2 regions of the Streptomyces sp. NPDC001407 genome follow, and region 1 is predicted to be linked to the other one. Evidence: riboswitches for the same ligand, from Rfam matches in the RefSeq annotation. Region 1 holds a riboswitch; the other holds the start of a gene.
The links. Region 1 has a riboswitch for glycine ahead of gcvP (aminomethyl-transferring glycine dehydrogenase). Riboswitches for the same ligand answer to the same signal wherever they lie in the genome.
Positions count from the first base shown of each region.

Region 2: linked by a shared signal. The riboswitch ahead of gcvT (glycine cleavage system aminomethyltransferase GcvT) and the one ahead of gcvP (aminomethyl-transferring glycine dehydrogenase) in region 1 are both predicted to bind glycine.

Region 1 covers NZ_JBIAWF010000007.1:5,051-14,010, forward strand. Annotated here, with positions in the region: gene ACFY1P_RS12320 (DUF881 domain-containing protein) at 1-986, shown strand, start outside; gene ACFY1P_RS12325 (FHA domain-containing protein) at 1,120-1,965, shown strand; gene ACFY1P_RS12330 (MerR family transcriptional regulator) at 2,009-2,782, shown strand; gene ACFY1P_RS12335 (bifunctional nuclease family protein) at 2,835-3,308, shown strand; gene ACFY1P_RS12340 (MerR family transcriptional regulator) at 3,488-4,102, shown strand; partial or broken gene ACFY1P_RS12345 (DNA polymerase IV) at 4,183-5,539, shown strand; gene ACFY1P_RS12350 (PRC-barrel domain-containing protein) at 5,547-5,981, opposite strand; glycine riboswitch at 6,113-6,220, shown strand; gene gcvP (aminomethyl-transferring glycine dehydrogenase) at 6,406-8,960, shown strand, end outside.
Region 2 covers NZ_JBIAWF010000001.1:134,194-143,153, forward strand. Annotated here, with positions in the region: gene ACFY1P_RS00615 (enhanced serine sensitivity protein SseB C-terminal domain-containing protein) at 1-716, opposite strand, end outside; gene ACFY1P_RS00620 (enhanced serine sensitivity protein SseB) at 873-1,670, opposite strand; gene ACFY1P_RS00625 (AAA family ATPase) at 1,957-2,616, opposite strand; glycine riboswitch at 2,769-2,862, shown strand; gene gcvT (glycine cleavage system aminomethyltransferase GcvT) at 3,010-4,125, shown strand; gene gcvH (glycine cleavage system protein GcvH) at 4,204-4,581, shown strand; gene glyA (serine hydroxymethyltransferase) at 4,626-5,888, shown strand; gene ACFY1P_RS00645 (L-serine ammonia-lyase) at 6,063-7,445, shown strand; gene ACFY1P_RS00650 (hypothetical protein) at 7,553-8,104, shown strand; gene ACFY1P_RS00655 (hypothetical protein) at 8,141-8,449, shown strand; gene ACFY1P_RS00660 (EF-hand domain-containing protein) at 8,477-8,701, opposite strand; gene ACFY1P_RS00665 (peptidoglycan recognition family protein) at 8,740-8,960, opposite strand, start outside.

The sequences.
Region 1 (8,960 bases):
AGCCCGGCGAGCCGAAGCCCGGGAACGGGCCGGAGAAGGAGTCCGACAAGCCCGGCAGGTCCGAGCGGCCGGCTGACGAGCCCGAGGGCGCGCAGTCGGGCGGAGCGGCTGCTTCCGCCGTGCCCGGTGAGCCGGACGGCGCGGCACAGGCCGGTGCCGAGCCGGAGCCGGAGCCCGCGCCTCCCGCCGAAGCCGAGCGCGAGGCCGAGCCCGAGCCCGAGCCCGAGGCTGCGCCGCCGCCACCGGAAGGGACGGCCGCGCCGGAGCCGTTGACCGGGCGTCAGCGGCTGTTGAAGGGGCTCTGGCCACCGCGGCTGACGCGGGCCCAGCTCACGGTCGCCGTGCTGCTCTGCGTGCTCGGTCTGGGCCTTGCCATCCAGGTCCGTTCGACGAGCGACAACAGCGCTCTGCGGGGCGCCCGGCAGGAGGATCTCGTACGGATCCTGGACGAGCTGGACAACCGCACCAAGCGCCTCGAGGACGAGAAGCGGCGGCTGGAGAACCAGCGGACGGAGCTGGAGAGCAGCTCCAACCAGGCCGCCGAGGCCCGTAAGCAGACCGCGCAGAAGGAGCAGCAGCTCGGCGTGCTCGCGGGCACGGTCGCGGCGCAGGGGCCCGGCATCGAGCTCACGGTGAGCGACCCCAAGGGGTCGGTCGAGCCGGACAAGCTGCTGGACACGATCCAGGAGCTGCGGGCGGCGGGCGCGGAGGCGATCCAGATCAATGACGTACGGGTCACCGCCGACACGTATTTCTCGGGCGCCGCGGGGAAGGTGGAGATCGACGGCAAAAAGGTCTCGCAGCCTTATCTGTTCAAGGTGATCGGCAAGCCGCAGGACCTGGAGCCGGCCCTGAACATCCCTGGTGGTGTCGTGCAGACTCTGGAGAAGGAGCAGGCGGGCGTCTCGGTCAGCAGGTCTGAGAAGATCATTGTGGATGCCTTGCGCCCGGCGAAGCGGCCTGACTACGCTCGGTCGTCATCGTAGTGAGACGGGCGGGTCCGGGGGCTTCGAGCGGAGGCCAGGAGGTTGCGGGGGGTCGGCGCACCAAGTCGAGGGTGCGTGGTGGAAACTGTCTGTTGACCACGGACGTTGTAAGGATGTCCAGGTCGGACGGTGTGTGCATCGAGGGTTCGTCCTGCCCCACGGGCGGGTCTGTTTCGGTCAAGGGGAATCGCCCGTGAAGTTGTTTGCGAAGTTGTTCGGCAAGAGCGCACGCCAGGAGGGTGGCAGCGGCTCGGCCCGCCACCGGGCGTCGCGCCCCGTGGAAGGCGCGGAAGGTGCCCAGGAGGGGCGCCCGCTGTTCCGGGACCAGGTGGATGCGCCCGGAGGAGACATTTCGGGAGGGTCCGGCGCGTCCGCTGTTGACCCTTCCGCGGCAGGACGCATAGGTTTCGGGGCACCAGCGACCTCAAGTGCGGGTGGAGGGTTTGCCTTGCCGGTGTGTACGAGGTGTGGCCATCGCAATGCCGAGGCCAGTCGGTTCTGCTCCAACTGCGGGGCGCCGCTGCGTCCCGGGGCCGTGGCGGAGCGGGCTTCCGAGACGACCTCGACCATCTCCATCTCCGGTCTCGAGGCGTACGACTCCGAGACCACCGGTCAGACGCCGATCCCGACCCTCTCGCCCGAGGCCCAGGCGGCCGTCGACGCCCTTCCGCTGGGCTCGGCGCTGCTGGTGGTCCGCCGCGGGCCCAACTCCGGCAGCCGGTTCCTGCTGGACGGCGACCTGACCACCGCGGGCCGTCACCCGCAGAGCGACATTTTCCTCGACGACGTCACCGTCTCGCGCCGGCATGTGGAATTCCGCCGTGGGCAGAACGGCGGCTTCACCGTCGCGGACGTCGGCAGCCTCAACGGCACCTATGTGAACCGGGAGCGGATCGACTCGGTCGAGCTGTCCAACGGCGACGAAGTGCAGATCGGTAAGTACCGTCTGGTCTTCTACGGCAGCCAGCGGGGGATCTGAACCCGTCCCGGACGCCGTCCGGGGGGACCTCCAGGGAAGGGCCATGCTGCGAACACCGTCAGGCGGCGCCGGGTCAACCGGTGCCGCCGGTGTCGAAGGGCGACTGGTGAGCATCGGTACGGTGCTCAGTCTGCTGCGTGAGGAATTCCCCGAGGTCACGATCTCCAAGATTCGTTTCCTGGAGTCGGAGGGCCTGGTCGAGCCTCAGCGCACGCCCTCCGGATACCGGAAGTTCAGCGCACAGGACGTGGAGCGGCTGGGTTATGTGCTGCGCATGCAGCGCGACCACTATCTGCCGCTGCGGGTCATCAGGGAGCACCTCGACGCGCTCGCCAGGGGCGAGCAGGTGCAGCTCCCGGCCGCCGGTCAGGCACCTGGCCTCGACGGCCCCTCCGACGGGGCTCAGGGGGCGGGTGAGGTCGCTGTGGCGGCCTTCGAGCGCCCCACGGCCGCCCGCCTCGGCAGGCCGGAGCTCCTGAGCGCCACCGGCGTCACGGAGAGTGAGCTGGCGGAGTGGGAGTCGTACGGCCTGATCGCCGCCCACCCGGACGGCGGATTCGACGTGGATTCGGTCAATGTCGCGAAGCTCGTGACGGACCTCGGGCGGTTCGGCCTGGAGCCCCGGCACCTTCGCGCCATGAAGGCCGCCGCCGACCGCCAGGCCGGGCTGGTCGAACAGGTGGTCGCACCGCTGCGCAGGCACCGTAACCCGCAGACCAGGGCCCACGCCGAGGCCACCACGCGGGAGCTCGCGGCGCTCTCCGTACGCCTGCACGCAGCACTCGTTCAGGCCGCGCTGCGGACGCGTTCGCACTGACCGGCGAGTGCCCGACTACCCAAACCGGCCGGGCACGTCCTAGGGTTGCTGTGTGAACGAGCTCGATGTCGTGGGTGTCCGGGTGGAAATGCCCTCCAACCAGCCGATCGTGCTCCTGCGTGAAGTGGGAGGCGATCGATACCTCCCGATCTGGATCGGACCGGGAGAGGCGACGGCGATCGCCTTCGCCCAGCAGGGCATGGCGCCGGCCCGTCCGCTGACCCACGACCTGTTCAAGGACGTGCTGGAAGCTGTGGGGCAGGAGCTCACGGAGGTCCGCATCACGGACCTGCGCGAAGGCGTGTTCTACGCGGAGCTCGTCTTCGCCAGCGGGGTGGAGGTCAGCGCCAGGCCGTCCGACGCCATAGCGCTGGCACTGCGCACCGGTACGCCGATCTACGGCAGCGACGGCGTGCTCGACGACGCCGGGATCGCCATCCCGGACGAGCAGGAGGACGAGGTCGAGAAGTTCCGCGAGTTCCTCGACCAGATCTCGCCCGAGGACTTCGGCACCAACAGCCAGTGAGGCCTGCGGCGCCCCTCCGGTGTGGCGGGCGCGGCGCATTCGATTAGCCTTTCCCGGCACACGGATACGTAAAACCACTCTCTGGGTGATTATCACTCGGCGTGCCGAGTGTGGCGATCGTTGACGCGCCCCGGGTGACTGCCTACCGTCGAGAAGGCAGGTCAAGGACGGAGGTCGGCGTGAGAAGCATGGGCGACGGTACAGCGGTCGGCAGTCCGTATCCGCTGTATGGGGGAACGGTCGAACAGCCCTCCCGTCATACCGTCCCGGCGGCGGTCAGCACCCCGCAGGGGCCGGACACCGACAAGATCGGGTATCGGGGGCCGACGGCGTGCGCCGCGGCGGGCATCACCTATCGGCAGCTCGACTACTGGGCGCGTACGGGCCTGGTCGAGCCGAGCGTACGGCCGGCCTACGGCTCGGGGAGCCAGCGGCTCTACAGCTTCCGGGACGTGGTCGTCCTCAAGATCGTGAAACGGCTGCTGGATGCGGGGGTCTCCCTGCAGAACATCCGCACGGCCGTGCAGCACCTGCGGGCCCGCGGGATGGGGGACCTCCCGCAGATGACGCTGATGAGCGACGGCGCCACGGTCTACGAGTGCACCTCGCCGGACGAGGTCGTCGACCTGCTCCAGGGCGGCCAGGGCGTCTTCGGGATCGCCGTGGGCGTCGTCTGGCGCGACATCGAGCACGTGCTCTCCCAGCTGCACGGCGAGCGGGTGGACACGGGCGAGACCCTGATCGGCCACAACCCCGCCGACGAGCTGGCGAGGCGCCGCAACCGCGCGGTCTGAAGGCCCAGGGCGCGGGCCCGCCGCCGACGCTCCGTCGCACGTCAGCGCGATTGTCAGTGGTGTGCGGGAACATCAGTGGTGTGAGGTCCGCACCGACGATCCTGCACCTGGACATGGACGCCTTCTACGCCTCGGCGGAGCAGGCGGCCAAGCCGAGTCTGCGCGGAAAGCCCGTGGTGGTCGGCGGGATCGGCCCGCGCGGCGTGGTCGCCACGGCTTCCTACGAGGCGCGCGTCTTCGGCGTCCACTCGGCGATGGCCACCGCCCAGGCGCGCAGGCTGTGTCCCAACGCCGCCTATCTCACCCCGCGGTTCACGCTCTACCGCGAGGTGAGCGAGGTGGTGATGGGGTTGCTGGGTGAGCTCTCGCCGCTGGTGGAGCCGCTCAGCCTCGACGAGGCGTTCGTGGACCTCGAAGCGGGCGGCACCGAGCCCTCCGTGGCCGCGGTCCGCGCCGTGGGGGAGCGGCTGCGCCGGGACATCCGCGCGGCGACGGGCCTGAGCGGCTCGGTGGGGCTCGCCGGGTCCAAGATGTTCGCCAAGATCGCCTCGGAGCGGGCCAAGCCCGACGGCCTGTTCCTCATCGAGCCGGGCACCGAGGCCGAGCTGCTGGGCCCGATGTCCGTCCGCGCCATCCCCGGCGTGGGCCCGGCCACCGCGGAGACGCTGCGCCGCGCGGGCATCACGACGGTCGCGGAGACCGGTGAGGCCGGCGAGGCGGAGCTGGTGCGGCTGCTGGGCAAGGCCCACGGCGCCGGGCTGTACGCGCTGGCCACCGGCCATGACGACCGGCCCGTCGTCGCCGAGCGGGACGCCAAGTCGGTGTCGGTGGAGGACACCTTCGAAGAGGATCTGACCGACCGCGTCCGCGTCCAGCTGGAGCTCGCCCGGCTCGCCGAGCGATGTGTCCAGCGGCTGCGCGCGGCCGGGCGCTCGGGGCGGACGGTCGTGATCAAGGTGCGGCGCTACGACTTCTCCACCCTGACCCGCTCGGAGACGCTGCGCGGGCCGACCGACGACCTCGGCGTGGTGCGGGAGGCGGCGGGGCGGCTGCTGGAGGGCGTGGACACGACGGCGGGCGTACGGCTCCTGGGCGTCGGCGTCACGGGCCTCGCCGACTACACCCAGGAGGATCTCTTCGCCCAGGCCGCGAGCGAGGCGGCGGCCGCTGCCGAAGCGGCCGCGGCGGAGATCCACCAGACCGAGGGCGAGGAGCCCGCCGAGGTGCCCGAGGCCGCCGAGTCGCATCCGCCGCGCCGCTGGCTGCCGGGGCTGGACGTGCGGCACGCGGAGTTCGGGGCGGGCTGGATCCAGGGCAGCGGGGTCGGGCGCGTCACCGTCCGCTTCGAACAGCCCTGGTCGACGCCGGGGAGAGTGCGCACCTTCGCCGTCGACGACCCCGCGCTGGAGCCGGCGGAGCCCCTGCCGCTGATCCGGACCGGGGATCAGCCGCCCGAGCCGCCGGAGCCGTTGACGGTGCCGAGACCCTCGCCGGCCCGCTCGTCCGGCCCGGACCCGGCGCCACCGGCGTCGCCGGCCGGCGGTGAGCCCGCCGTGGGGAGGGCGAGTCCGTAGTGGTGGTAGAGCTGGAGCTCCTGCTCGGGGGAGAGGTGCCGGCCGACCCCGAAGTCCGGGGCGTCCTTGATCAGGGCGCGTTCGTAGGGGACGCGCAGGGCGTCGTCCACGACCTCGCTGGGCTCCAGCGGCACGAAGACGTCCCGGCTGAACAGCCCGGTCCGTACGGCCGCCCACTCGGGCTCGCCCGTCTCGTCGTCGAGATACACCTCGTCCACGGTGCCGATCTTCGAGCCGTCACGGTCGAACGCCTTGCGGCCGATGAGACTGCGTGGATCGATATCGGTCTGCACCGTTCCTCCCATGGTTCGCGTGCCCCTCGACCGCCTCGGCAACCCCTCAAGACCCTCCCGACAACAACGAAAAGGCACAAAGCGGGAACCGGCCACTCGAGGGTTCCGCTCCTGTCCGCGCTGGTAGGCTGGCGAGTGGCCGCAGACCCCGTGCGGGAGAGTCCTCCGAGAGCCCAGCCGGGCATCGACGGGGGCGCCGAAGGAGCAAATCCTCCCCGGAATCTCTCAGGCACACGTACCGCACGGACGAGGTCACTCTGGAAAGCAGGGCGGGCCCCGGTCAGGCACGACGCCGAAGCCCGTCCTCACCGACGGTGAAAGCCGGGCCCCTGCGGCCCGGTGAAGCTCTCAGGTTGAGATGACAGAGGGGGAGGCCGTCCGGGTACCCGCGCCGTGGTACCCCTCGCAGGTCGCAATGACCAGGAGGCCTCCGCAGATGACCGCCCACCGCATCTCCCTTTCCGACCTGGAGCGTGGCACGCCCTTCGAGCGGCGCCATATAGGGCCCGACAGCGCGGCCCAGGCCAAGATGCTCGCCCAGGTCGGATTCGGCTCCCTCGACGAACTCACCGACGCCGCCGTGCCGGACGTGATCAAGGCCACCGAGGAGTCCGGGCTCCCCGACGCCCGCAGCGAGGCCGAGGTCCTCGCGGAGCTGCGCTCGCTCGCCGACCGCAACCAGGTGCTCGCCCCGATGATCGGGCTCGGCTACTACGGCACCTTCACCCCGCCGGTGATCCTGCGCAACGTCATGGAGAACCCGGCCTGGTACACCGCGTACACCCCCTACCAGCCGGAGATCTCCCAGGGCCGGCTGGAGGCGCTCCTCAACTTCCAGACCGTCGTCGCCGACCTCACCGGCCTGCCCACCTCCGGCGCCTCCCTCCTCGACGAGGGCACCGCGGCCGCCGAGGCCATGGCGCTCTCCCGCCGCGTCGGCAAGGTCAAGCAGGGCGTCTTCCTCGTGGACGCCGACACCCTGCCGCAGACCGTCGCCGTCATCCGGACCCGCGCGGAGCCGACCGGTGTCGAGGTCGTCGTCGCCGACCTCTCGCAGGGCATCCCCGAGGAGGCCGCCGAGCGCGGCGTCTTCGGCGTGCTGCTCCAGTACCCCGGCGCCTCCGGTGCCGTGCGCGACCTGCGGCCGGTCATCGAGCGCGCCCACGAGCTCGGCGCGATCGTCACCGTCGCCGCCGACCTGCTCGCGCTGACCCTGCTCACCTCGCCGGGCGCGCTCGGCACGGACATCGCGGTCGGCACGACCCAGCGCTTCGGCGTCCCCATGGGCTTCGGCGGTCCGCACGCCGGATTCATGGCCGTACGCGAGCAGTTCGCCCGCAGCCTCCCCGGCCGCCTCGTCGGCGTCTCCGTCGACGCCGACGGCAACAAGGCCTACCGCCTGGCCCTCCAGACGCGTGAGCAGCACATCCGGCGCGAGAAGGCCACCAGCAACATCTGCACCGCGCAGGTGCTGCTCGCCGTCATGGCCGGCATGTACGCCGTCTACCACGGGCCGGACGGCCTCGCCGCGATCGCCCGGCGCACGCACCGCTACGCCACGCTGCTCGCGGCGGGGCTGCGGGCCGGTGGCGTCGAGGTCGCGCACGGCTCGTACTTCGACACCCTGACCGTGCGCGTCCCCGGCCGCGCCGCCGAGGTCGTCGCCGGTGCACTCGAGCGCGGCGTCAACCTCCGCCTGGCCGACGCCGACCACGTCGGGATCGCGTGCGACGAGACCACCACCCGTGAGCTGGTGGCCGCCGTGTGGTCGGCGTTCGGGGTGGACGCCGACATCGAGGAGCTGGACGCAGCCACGCCGGACGCGCTCCCCGAGGGCCTGCTGCGCTCCGACGACTTCCTCACCCACCCGGTCTTCCACGAGCACCGCTCCGAGACCGCGATGCTGCGCTACCTGCGCCGCCTGGCCGACCGGGACTACGCCCTGGACCGCGGCATGATCCCGCTCGGTTCCTGCACCATGAAGCTCAACGCCACCACCGAGATGGAGTCGGTGACCTGGCCGGAGTTCGCCGCGCTGCACCCCTTCGCGCCCGCGTCGCAGGCCGACGGCTATCTCACGCTGATCACGGAGCTGGAGGAGCGCCTCGCCGAGATCACCGGCTACGACAAGGTCTCCCTCCAGCCGAACGCCGGCTCCCAGGGCGAGCTCGCGGGCCTGCTGGCCGTCCGCGCGTACCACCGCGCGAACGGCGACGAGCAGCGCACCGTCTGTCTCATCCCGTCCTCCGCGCACGGCACCAACGCCGCCAGCGCCGTGATGGCCGGGATGAAGGTCGTCGTCGTCAAGACCGGCGAGGACGGCGAGGTGGACGCCGACGACCTGCGCGCGAAGATAGAGCAGTACGGTCACGAACTGGCCGTCCTGATGGTCACCTACCCCTCCACGCACGGGGTGTTCGAGGAGCACATCAGCGACATCTGCGCGCTGGTGCACGACGCGGGCGGCCAGGTCTACGTGGACGGGGCGAACCTCAACGCCCTGGTCGGGGTGGCCAAGCCGGGCCGCTTCGGCGGCGACGTCTCGCACCTCAACCTGCACAAGACGTTCTGCATCCCGCACGGCGGCGGCGGTCCGGGCGTCGGCCCGGTCGCCGTGCGCGCCCACCTGGCGCCGTATCTCCCCAACCACCCGCTCCAGCCCGCCGCGGGCCCGGCCACCGGCGTCGGCCCGATCTCGGCCGCCCCGTGGGGCTCCGCGGGCATCCTGCCGATCTCCTGGGCGTACGTCCGGCTGATGGGTGGCGCGGGCCTCAAGCGCGCCACGCAGGTCGCGGTGCTCGGCGCCAACTACATCGCCAAGCGGCTGGAGCCGCACTACCCCGTGCTCTACACCGGTCCGAACGGACTGGTGGCGCACGAGTGCATCGTGGACCTGCGGCCGCTGACGAAGGCGACGGGAGTGAGCGTCGACGACGTCGCCAAGCGGCTGATCGACTACGGCTTCCACGCGCCGACCATGTCCTTCCCGGT
Region 2 (8,960 bases), on a different contig from region 1:
GGAGGATAGCCGTATCCCCCGCCCGCGGGCGGCACCACGTCACGGTCGAAGAAGGGGCGGGTGTTGGCCCGCATCCACATCGCGACCGGGTCGTGCTCGTCCGACATCGCCACCGTGGACACCGGCAGCCCCTCGGGCACCGCGCCGACCGACTGACGCATCATCGACCGCACGGACTCCACGGCGGCCTGCGAGCTGTCGTACAGATCGAGGCCGATGGCGAGATAGGGGGTGCCCAGCGCGGGCTGCACCCAGGCGCGGCGCAGCGCCCGCACGGCGGGGGTGCGGTGGGCGTTCTGCCCGAGCAGGGCGTAGAACTGCGGGAGCTCCAGGGAGGGCTCACAGAGCCGCAGCGGTCCGGCGGGCAGCCGGTCCAGGCCCGTCGCGATGCGCCGCAGGTCCAGCCAGGGCACGCCGACGCCGCCGCCGGGGGCGTGCGGGTTGAGCCACAGGCCCCAGCGGTCGGGGTAGAGCGAGCCCGCGACGGCACGGCCCGGGACGACGGCGTGGGCGCGGTTCCAGCCGCTGGCGGCGAGCTCCTGGGCGGAGGTGACGCACGGGGCGTAGCCGAGGCCGTCGACCTCCATGTTGCCGTACTGCGCGTCGGGCGAGCCCGCCTGGCCGTGCCAGAGCAGCATCCAGACACTGCCCTCGGCCAGTGCCTGGAGCAGCGCCTCGTACGTGTCGTACCGACCGGGCGCCACTTGGCGCAGCATCTGCTCCACGCCGCTCTCCGCGCCCGCGCTCACCTGGGTCCGCCTCTTTCCTCGGCCGTCTCCCGGCCGCCCACTCCGTTGCCCCGGGGCGCGGCAGCGCCCCCGGTCCGGTCATCCAACCAGCTTACGAGCCCGCGGCGGCGGGCACGGGAGGAGTCACAGGTCACGGTCGTAGAACGGGCGCAACCGCGCCGACATCCAGTCACCGACCGGATCCCGCGCCACGTCGAGGAAGACGAGCTGCACGGGCCAGGCCACGGGCGCCGTGCCGAGCGCCCGGCCGAGGGCGTCCAGGACGGCGGTGCGGCTGCCGGGGTCGGGCAGGTCGAGCTCGACGCCGATGAACAGCGCCGGGTCGCCGCCCTCGACGCTGGCCAGCGTCCGGCGCGCGGTCCGCACGACCTTGGCGGCCGCGAACTCCAGCCCGGCGGCGGCCAGGAAGGCGGTGGGCTCCTCCTGCCAGTCCGGCTCGAAGAGCCGCACCCGGCCGCCGGTGGCGTCGCCGTCGAGGGCCGTGCGGCCGGCCCGGCACAGCTCGGCGACGGCGGGCGGCGGCAGCGGCGCGCCGATGGCGCCCTCGGGGTTGACCGCGATGCCGACCTGCGGGGGCAGGCCACGGGCGAACTCGACGGCGGGCGCCACGGTGAAGGACATCCGGTCGCCGACGACGCGCAGGAACTCCGCCTCGGAGCTGAACACCGGTACGTAGGCGGCGCCGTCCAGCTCCAGGGTGGGGATGTCGAGGCCGGGGCTGTCGGGCCCGCCGCCGCTGGGCAGCGGCACCCACAGGTGGCTGCGGCCGAGCACCTCGACGATGCGGGCACCGGCGCCGGGCACGCTCAGGGAGGCGGCGAGCACCGCTTCGAGTTCATTGGCGGGCCAGCCCTCGGGGAGGCCCCCAAGGGGGGCACCGGCCGGGGCCGCGGGCCGACCGTACTGCTCGGGGATGCTCATCTCGTCCAACTCGCCCAACGCCGTCCAACCACCGTATCGACAAAGCCGCAACCGAACCCTAACGGCTGCGCCCCCGTCCGCTCCCGTCGGCTGCCGGAATCGGCACCGATGTCCCAGGTCAGGATGGACCGGGGCGGAAGCAGGGGGCGCATCGGGGGATGACTGTTCCCCCATCGCTCCCCTACCGCTCCCCCACCGATCTCTCACCGGGAACGACGCTCGCGGCAGGCATCGGGTTGCACAGGAACACCGCCCGTCACACGGCGCCGTCACACGGCAGTGCCGGTCAGCCGAACGAGATCCGGTCGAGGCCGTCGGCGGTCCGCCGGGAGAGCAGCACCACCGATGCCACGCCGCGCGGCACCTCCCCGGCGGCCGCCCCGGCGAGCAGGCGGGCCATCGCCCGCCGGTGGCCGCGGAACGCGTGGGCCGAGACGCCCCGGCCCCGCGCCCGCTGGCCCGCCAGCGCCGTCCTCGCGCCCACGTCCAGCACCACCAGGTGCACCCCGGCCCCGCGCCGCCGCGCGGCGCGCACGGACCAGCGCCGCACCCAGCCCCGCTCCCCGCAGTCGTGCACGACGACGCTCGCCCCGGAGCGCAACGCCCGCCGCAGGGCGGCGTAGTGGAGGGCCCGCGCGACCGGGCGGTAGACGCCGTACGGCAGCCGGGGCGGCGTGCGCCGCTCCAGCCGCTCGCGGGAGTCCTGCGAATCGACGCACCAGACGACCTCGCCCGCGCCGTCCAGGGCGGGCACCACCCGCCGCATCAGGGTGGACTTGCCGCTGCCGGGCAGCCCGGAGACGATCACCAGATCCCCGGCCGAGCAGCGCAGCTCCGCGCACGCCGGGCCGCCGCGCAGGTCGACGACGCCCGACGGCGGCCCGAGCGCCTGCCGTTCGGGCGGCGCGGACCCCGCCCGCTCCGCCTCCGTACTTCGCGTCCGCACCCCGATCGCCCTCCCCCGTGCCGTGCCTGCCCCGTACCCGTGAAATGTAAAGAAAAGGTAATCCAATTGAGAGGCCGGTGGGCAGTCCCTCACGCGCCGGTCCGTGCAATGATGTGCGCGCCAACTGCGTACCCAACTGCATACCGGCCGCTCGAATCCACGCGGGAGAGTTCCAGCCACCGAGCTGGGCGCCGAAGGAGCAAGTTCCTCCCTTGAATCTCTCAGGCCCCGTACCGCGTGGGCGAGGCAGATCTGAAAAGCGGGCCGCCCGTGCGGTCCCACCCAAGGTGCAAGCCGAGGACGCGCTCGTCGCCGACCGCTCCCGGTGAACCTCTCAGGTTCCGATGACAGATGGGGAGGACGTCCTCACTGCCATGCCTGGGAGCCCACACCATGACCGTTGCCCCTCGCCGAACGGCCCTCGACGCGCTGCACCGCGCGCTGGGCGCCACGATGACCGATTTCGCCGGCTGGGACATGCCCCTGCGTTACGGCAGCGAGCGCGACGAGCACGTCGCCGTGCGCACGCGCGCCGGTCTCTTCGACCTCTCCCACATGGGCGAGATCACCCTCACCGGCCCCGGGGCGGGCCAGGCGCTCGACCACGCGCTGGTCGGCAACCTCTCCGCGCTGGCCGTCGGCCGCGCCCGCTACACCATGATCTGCGCCGCCGACGGCGGCATCCTGGACGACCTGATCGTCTACCGCCTCGCCGACGCGGAGTACATGGTCGTCGCCAACGCCTCCAACGCCCAGGTGGTGCTGGACGCGCTGACCGAGCGCGCCGCCGGTTTCGAGGCCGAGGTCCGCGACGACCGTGAGAACTACGCGCTGCTCGCCGTCCAGGGTCCTGAGTCTCCCGGCATCCTGAAGTCTTTGACGGACGCCGACCTCGACGGCCTCAAGTACTACGCGGGCCTGCCGGGCACCGTGGCGGGCGTGCCGGCGCTGATCGCCCGCACCGGCTACACCGGCGAGGACGGCTTCGAGCTCTTCGTCGCCCCGGCCGACGCCGAGAAGCTCTGGCAGGCGCTGACCGACGCGGGCGCCGGGGCGGGCCTCGTGCCGTGCGGCCTCTCCTGCCGCGACACGCTGCGTCTGGAGGCGGGCATGCCGCTCTACGGGCACGAGCTGACGACCGCCACCACGCCCTTCGACGCGGGCCTGGGCCGGGTCGTGAAGTTCGACAAGGAGGGCGACTTCGTGGGCCGGGAGGCGCTCGCGGCCGCCGCCGAGCGCGCGGAGAGCGCCCCGCCGCGCAAGCTGGTCGGCCTGATCGCGACGGGTCGCCGGGTGCCGCGCGCCGGATATCCGGTGGTCTCCGGCGGCGAGGTCATCGGCGAGGTCACCTCCGGTGCACCCTCGCCCACGCTCGGCAAGCCGATCGCCATCGCGTATGTCGACGCCGCGCACTCCACGCCCGGTACAAATGACGTATCTGTGGACATTCGCGGCAGCCACGAGCCCTACGAGGTCGTCGCCCTGCCCTTCTACAAGCGGCAGCGCTGACCCCTTCCGGTCCCGTTCCCGTCTCACCTGTCAATACCCGTTGCACAAGCACCCTCGCGCATCCAGGAGAATCAAGCCATGAGCAACCCCCAGCAGCTGCGCTTCAGCAAGGAGCACGAGTGGCTGTCGGCCGTCGACGAGAACGGCGTGGCGACGGTCGGCATCACCGAGTTCGCGGCCAACGCGCTCGGTGACGTGGTCTACGCCCAGCTCCCGGAGGTCGGCGACGCGGTCACCGCGGGCGAGACCTGTGGCGAGCTGGAGTCGACCAAGTCGGTCAGCGACCTGTTCTCCCCGGTGAGCGGCGAGGTCGTCGACGCGAACCAGGACGTCCAGGACGACCCCTCGCTGGTGAACTCCGCCCCCTTCACGGGCGGCTGGCTGTTCAAGGTGAAGATCACGGACGAGCCGGCGGACCTGATGTCCGCCGACGAGTACACCGCCTTCGCCGGCTGATCCCGCCCCACCCTCCTCCCGCCCAGGAAGTCCAGGAAGAACTCATGTCGCTTCTGAACAGCTCCCTCCATGAGCTCGACCCCGACGTCGCCGCCGCTGTCGACGCCGAACTCCACCGCCAGCAGTCCACCCTGGAGATGATCGCGTCGGAGAACTTCGCTCCGGTCGCCGTCATGGAGGCCCAGGGCTCCGTCCTCACCAACAAGTACGCCGAGGGCTACCCGGGCCGCCGCTACTACGGTGGCTGCGAGCACGTCGACGTCGTCGAGCAGATCGCCATCGACCGGATCAAGGCGCTCTTCGGCGCCGAGCACGCGAACGTCCAGCCGCACTCCGGTGCGCAGGCGAACGCGGCCGCGATGTTCGCGCTGCTCAACCCCGGCGACACCATCCTGGGCCTGAACCTCGCCCACGGCGGGCACCTGACCCACGGCATGAAGATCAACTTCTCCGGCAAGCTCTACAACGTGGTCGCGTACCACGTCGACGAGGCGACCAACCTGGTCGACATGGACGAGGTCGAGCGCCTCGCCAAGGAGCACCGCCCGAAGCTGATCGTCGCCGGCTGGTCGGCCTACCCGCGCCAGCTGGACTTCGCGGCCTTCCGCCGGATCGCGGACGAGGTCGGCGCCTACCTGATGGTCGACATGGCCCACTTCGCGGGTCTCGTCGCCGCCGGGCTGCACCCCTCCCCGGTGCCGCACGCGCACGTCGTCACCACGACCACGCACAAGACGCTGGGCGGCCCCCGCGGTGGTGTGATCCTCTCCACGGCCGAGCTGGCCAAGAAGATCAACTCCGCCGTCTTCCCCGGTCAGCAGGGTGGTCCGCTGGAGCACGTGATCGCCGCGAAGGCCGTCTCCTTCAAGGTCGCGGCGAGCGAGGAGTTCAAGGAGCGCCAGCAGCGTACGCTGGAAGGCGCGAAGATCCTGGCCGAGCGCCTGGTGCAGGCCGACGTCGCCGAGGTGGGCGTCTCCGTCCTCTCCGGCGGCACGGACGTGCACCTGGTGCTGGTGGACCTCCGCAACTCCCAGCTGGACGGCCAGCAGGCCGAGGACCGCCTCCACGAGGTCGGGATCACGGTCAACCGCAACGCCATCCCGAACGACCCGCGGCCCCCGATGGTCACCTCGGGTCTGCGGATCGGCACCCCGGCGCTGGCCACCCGCGGCTTCCAGGCGGAGGACTTCCGCGAGGTCGCGGACATCATCGCCGAGGCGCTGAAGCCGTCCTACGACGTGGAGTCGCTGCGCTCCCGCGTCACGGCCCTGGCGGACAAGCACCCGCTGTACGCCGGCCTGAAGTAACCGAGCAGTACCCGATTCACCCGCTGGTACGGGGCACTGGGCACACTGGAAGGTGAGCCCGGTGCCCCGCACCACGTGGCGGGAGACCGGATCACTCACGTGCACCCCGTGTGCACCGACCGTGGCCCGGCCGCCCGCGACATACCCGTACCACCGACCCGAGGGAGCGCCACCGTGGCCATCTCCGTTTTCGATCTCTTCTCGATCGGCATAGGCCCGTCCAGCTCCCACACGGTCGGCCCGATGCGGGCCGCGCTGATGTTCACGCGGCGGCTGAAGAACGAGGGCCTGCTGGCCCACACCACCTCCGTGCGCGCCGAGCTCTTCGGCTCGCTGGGCGCCACCGGCCACGGCCACGGCACCCCGAAGGCCGTGCTGCTGGGCCTGGAGGGCCACTCCCCCCGCACCGTCGACGTGGAGAGGGCGGACGACGAGGTCGAGCGCATCCGCTCCTCGAAGCGGCTGCGGCTGCTCGGCGCGGAGATCGGCTCGACCCACGAGATCGACTTCGACGAGTCGACCCAGCTGATCCTGCACCGCCGCCGCTCCCTGCCGTACCACGCCAACGGCATGACCCTCTTCGCCTACGACGAGGCCGGCGCGCCCCTGCTGGAGAAGACGTATTACTCGGTGGGCGGCGGCTTCGTCGTGGACGAGGACGCGGTCGGCGAGGACCGGATCGTCCTGGACGACACCGTGCTGAAGTACCCCTTCCGCACGGGCGACGAGCTGCTGCGGATGTCCCGCGAGACGGGCCTGTCGATCTCCGCCCTGATGCTGGAGAACGAGAAGGCCTGGCGCACGGAGAGCGAGATCCGCGAGGGCCTGCTGGAGATCTGGCGCGTCATGCAGGCGTGCGTCTCCCGCGGCATGTCCCGCGAGGGCATCCTCCCCGGCGGCCTCAAGGTGCGCCGCCGCGCGGCCAACTCGGCCCGCCAGCTGCGCGCCGAGGGCGACCCGCAGGCCCGCGCGATGGAGTGGATCACGATCTACGCCATGGCCGTCAACGAGGAGAACGCCGCGGGCGGCCGCGTCGTGACCGCCCCCACCAACGGCGCCGCGGGCATCATCCCGGCCGTGCTGCACTACTACATGAACTTCGTGCCCGGCGCGGACGAGGACGGCATCGTCCGCTTCCTGCTCGCCGCGGGCGCGATCGGCATGCTCTTCAAGGAGAACGCCTCGATCTCCGGCGCCGAGGTCGGCTGCCAGGGCGAGGTCGGCTCCGCCTGCTCGATGGCCTCCGGCGGCCTCGCCGAGGTCCTCGGCGGCTCGCCCGAGCAGGTCGAGAACGCGGCCGAGATCGGCATGGAGCACAACCTGGGCCTGACCTGCGACCCGGTCGGCGGCCTGGTGCAGATCCCCTGCATCGAGCGCAACGGCATGGCCGCCGCCAAGGCCGTCACCGCCGCCCGCATGGCCCTGCGCGGCGACGGCCGCCACCACGTCTCCCTCGACAAGGTCATCAAGACCATGAAGGAGACGGGCGCGGACATGAAGGTCAAGTACAAGGAGACGGCCCGCGGCGGCCTCGCGGTCAACGTCATCGAGTGCTGAACCGGCGCGCCCCACTGGGGGATCATGGCCGGAAACAGCGCGCCACTGTGTGACCTCCGTCAGTAAGGTCGGCTCCTCGTTCCGTTCCCCCGCGAGGAGCCCCAGCCATGCGCCACCACGCCCGCGCCACTGCCGCGATCCTCGGCGCCCTCACCGCCGCCTTCGGCCTCGCGGCGCCCTCCGCCGTCGCCGCGCCCGTGCCGGTTCCCTCGTCGGCCGTACTGCTGCACAACGGCGCGTACGGCGGCTGTCTGACGGCGGAGGGTTCCGGCTACCGCGATCCGCGGGGCGCGGCGCGGCCCAGGCTGGTGGCGCTTCAGGCGTGCGACGCGGCCGCGCCGGCCCGGCAGTCCTGGCTGTACAGCGCGACCACGCGGCAGTTCTCGTCGGTCGCCGAGCCGTACCACTGCATCGACCTGAAGGGCTCGCTGCTGGTCACCGCGCTGTGCGACGCGGGGGCGCCGGAGCAGCGGTTCCGCACCGCTCCGGCCGGGCGGGGCGGCCTGCGCAAGGTGGCGTCCGAGACCGACGGCCGGATCTGGGCGCAGGATTCGCGCCGTGCGGGCGGGGCCCGGACGGCGGCGGGCGAGGGGGTGCGGCCGGTGCGTGACGGGGCCGCGCTGCGGGCGGACCGGAGCTGGGCGCTGACGGCGGTCTGAGCCGCGTTGTCAGTGGTGGCGCGTACGCTTCCCAGCATGAGTTACGCAGACCTGCGCGAACTCCAGAGCGCGCTCAGCACCGCCTCGGACATCGCCTTCGCCCTCGACGCCGCCCCGGCCCCCCATGAGGCCGACCAGCTTCTCGACGCCCTGCGCCGGGCGTTGACCGCGGCCGGTGCCCTGGGGGCCGGGCTGGGCGCGACGGCGTGCGCGGAGCACCCCAAGGGGCCCGTGGACCCGCTGTACGGCGACAAGGACGACCCGCTGCCGCCGGGCTGGGGCCGGTGCCTGTTGTGCAACGACCGCAGGCGGCGGGCCAGTGCGCAGCGCAGGGGCTGGCGCTGACCCGCCGGGAGCCGTGCGCGGGCCGGGTCAGCCGTTGAGGGAGGCCCAGAACTCCTCGAAGGACAGCACGCCGTCGCCGTTGGCGTCCTTCTTGTTGATGATGGCCTGGGCCACGGTCTCGGTGACGTTGAAGTCGCCGAGCTGAGCCATCACGCTCTTGTACTCGGCGGCGGTGATCAGACCGTCCCCATTGGCGTCGAACCGGTCGAAAGTCTTGCGCGCCTCGGCCTTGCGCGCTTCGTTGTCGGCCATGTGGGCCTCCCCTTGTGTGCTGGTGTGACCGGCAAAGATTAGCCGCCGCTGATCACCAGGCCGATATAGCGGTCCCAGTCCCAGTGCGGCCCGGGGTCGGTGTGGGTGGAGCCGGGCACTTCGACGTGGCCGATGATGTGGTCGCGGGTCCGCGGAATGCCGTAGCGGGCGCAGACGGCGGCGGCGAGCCGGGCCGAGGAGCGGTACATCGCGTCGGTGAAGTATTCGGGGCGGTCGATCCAGCCCTCGTGCTCGATGC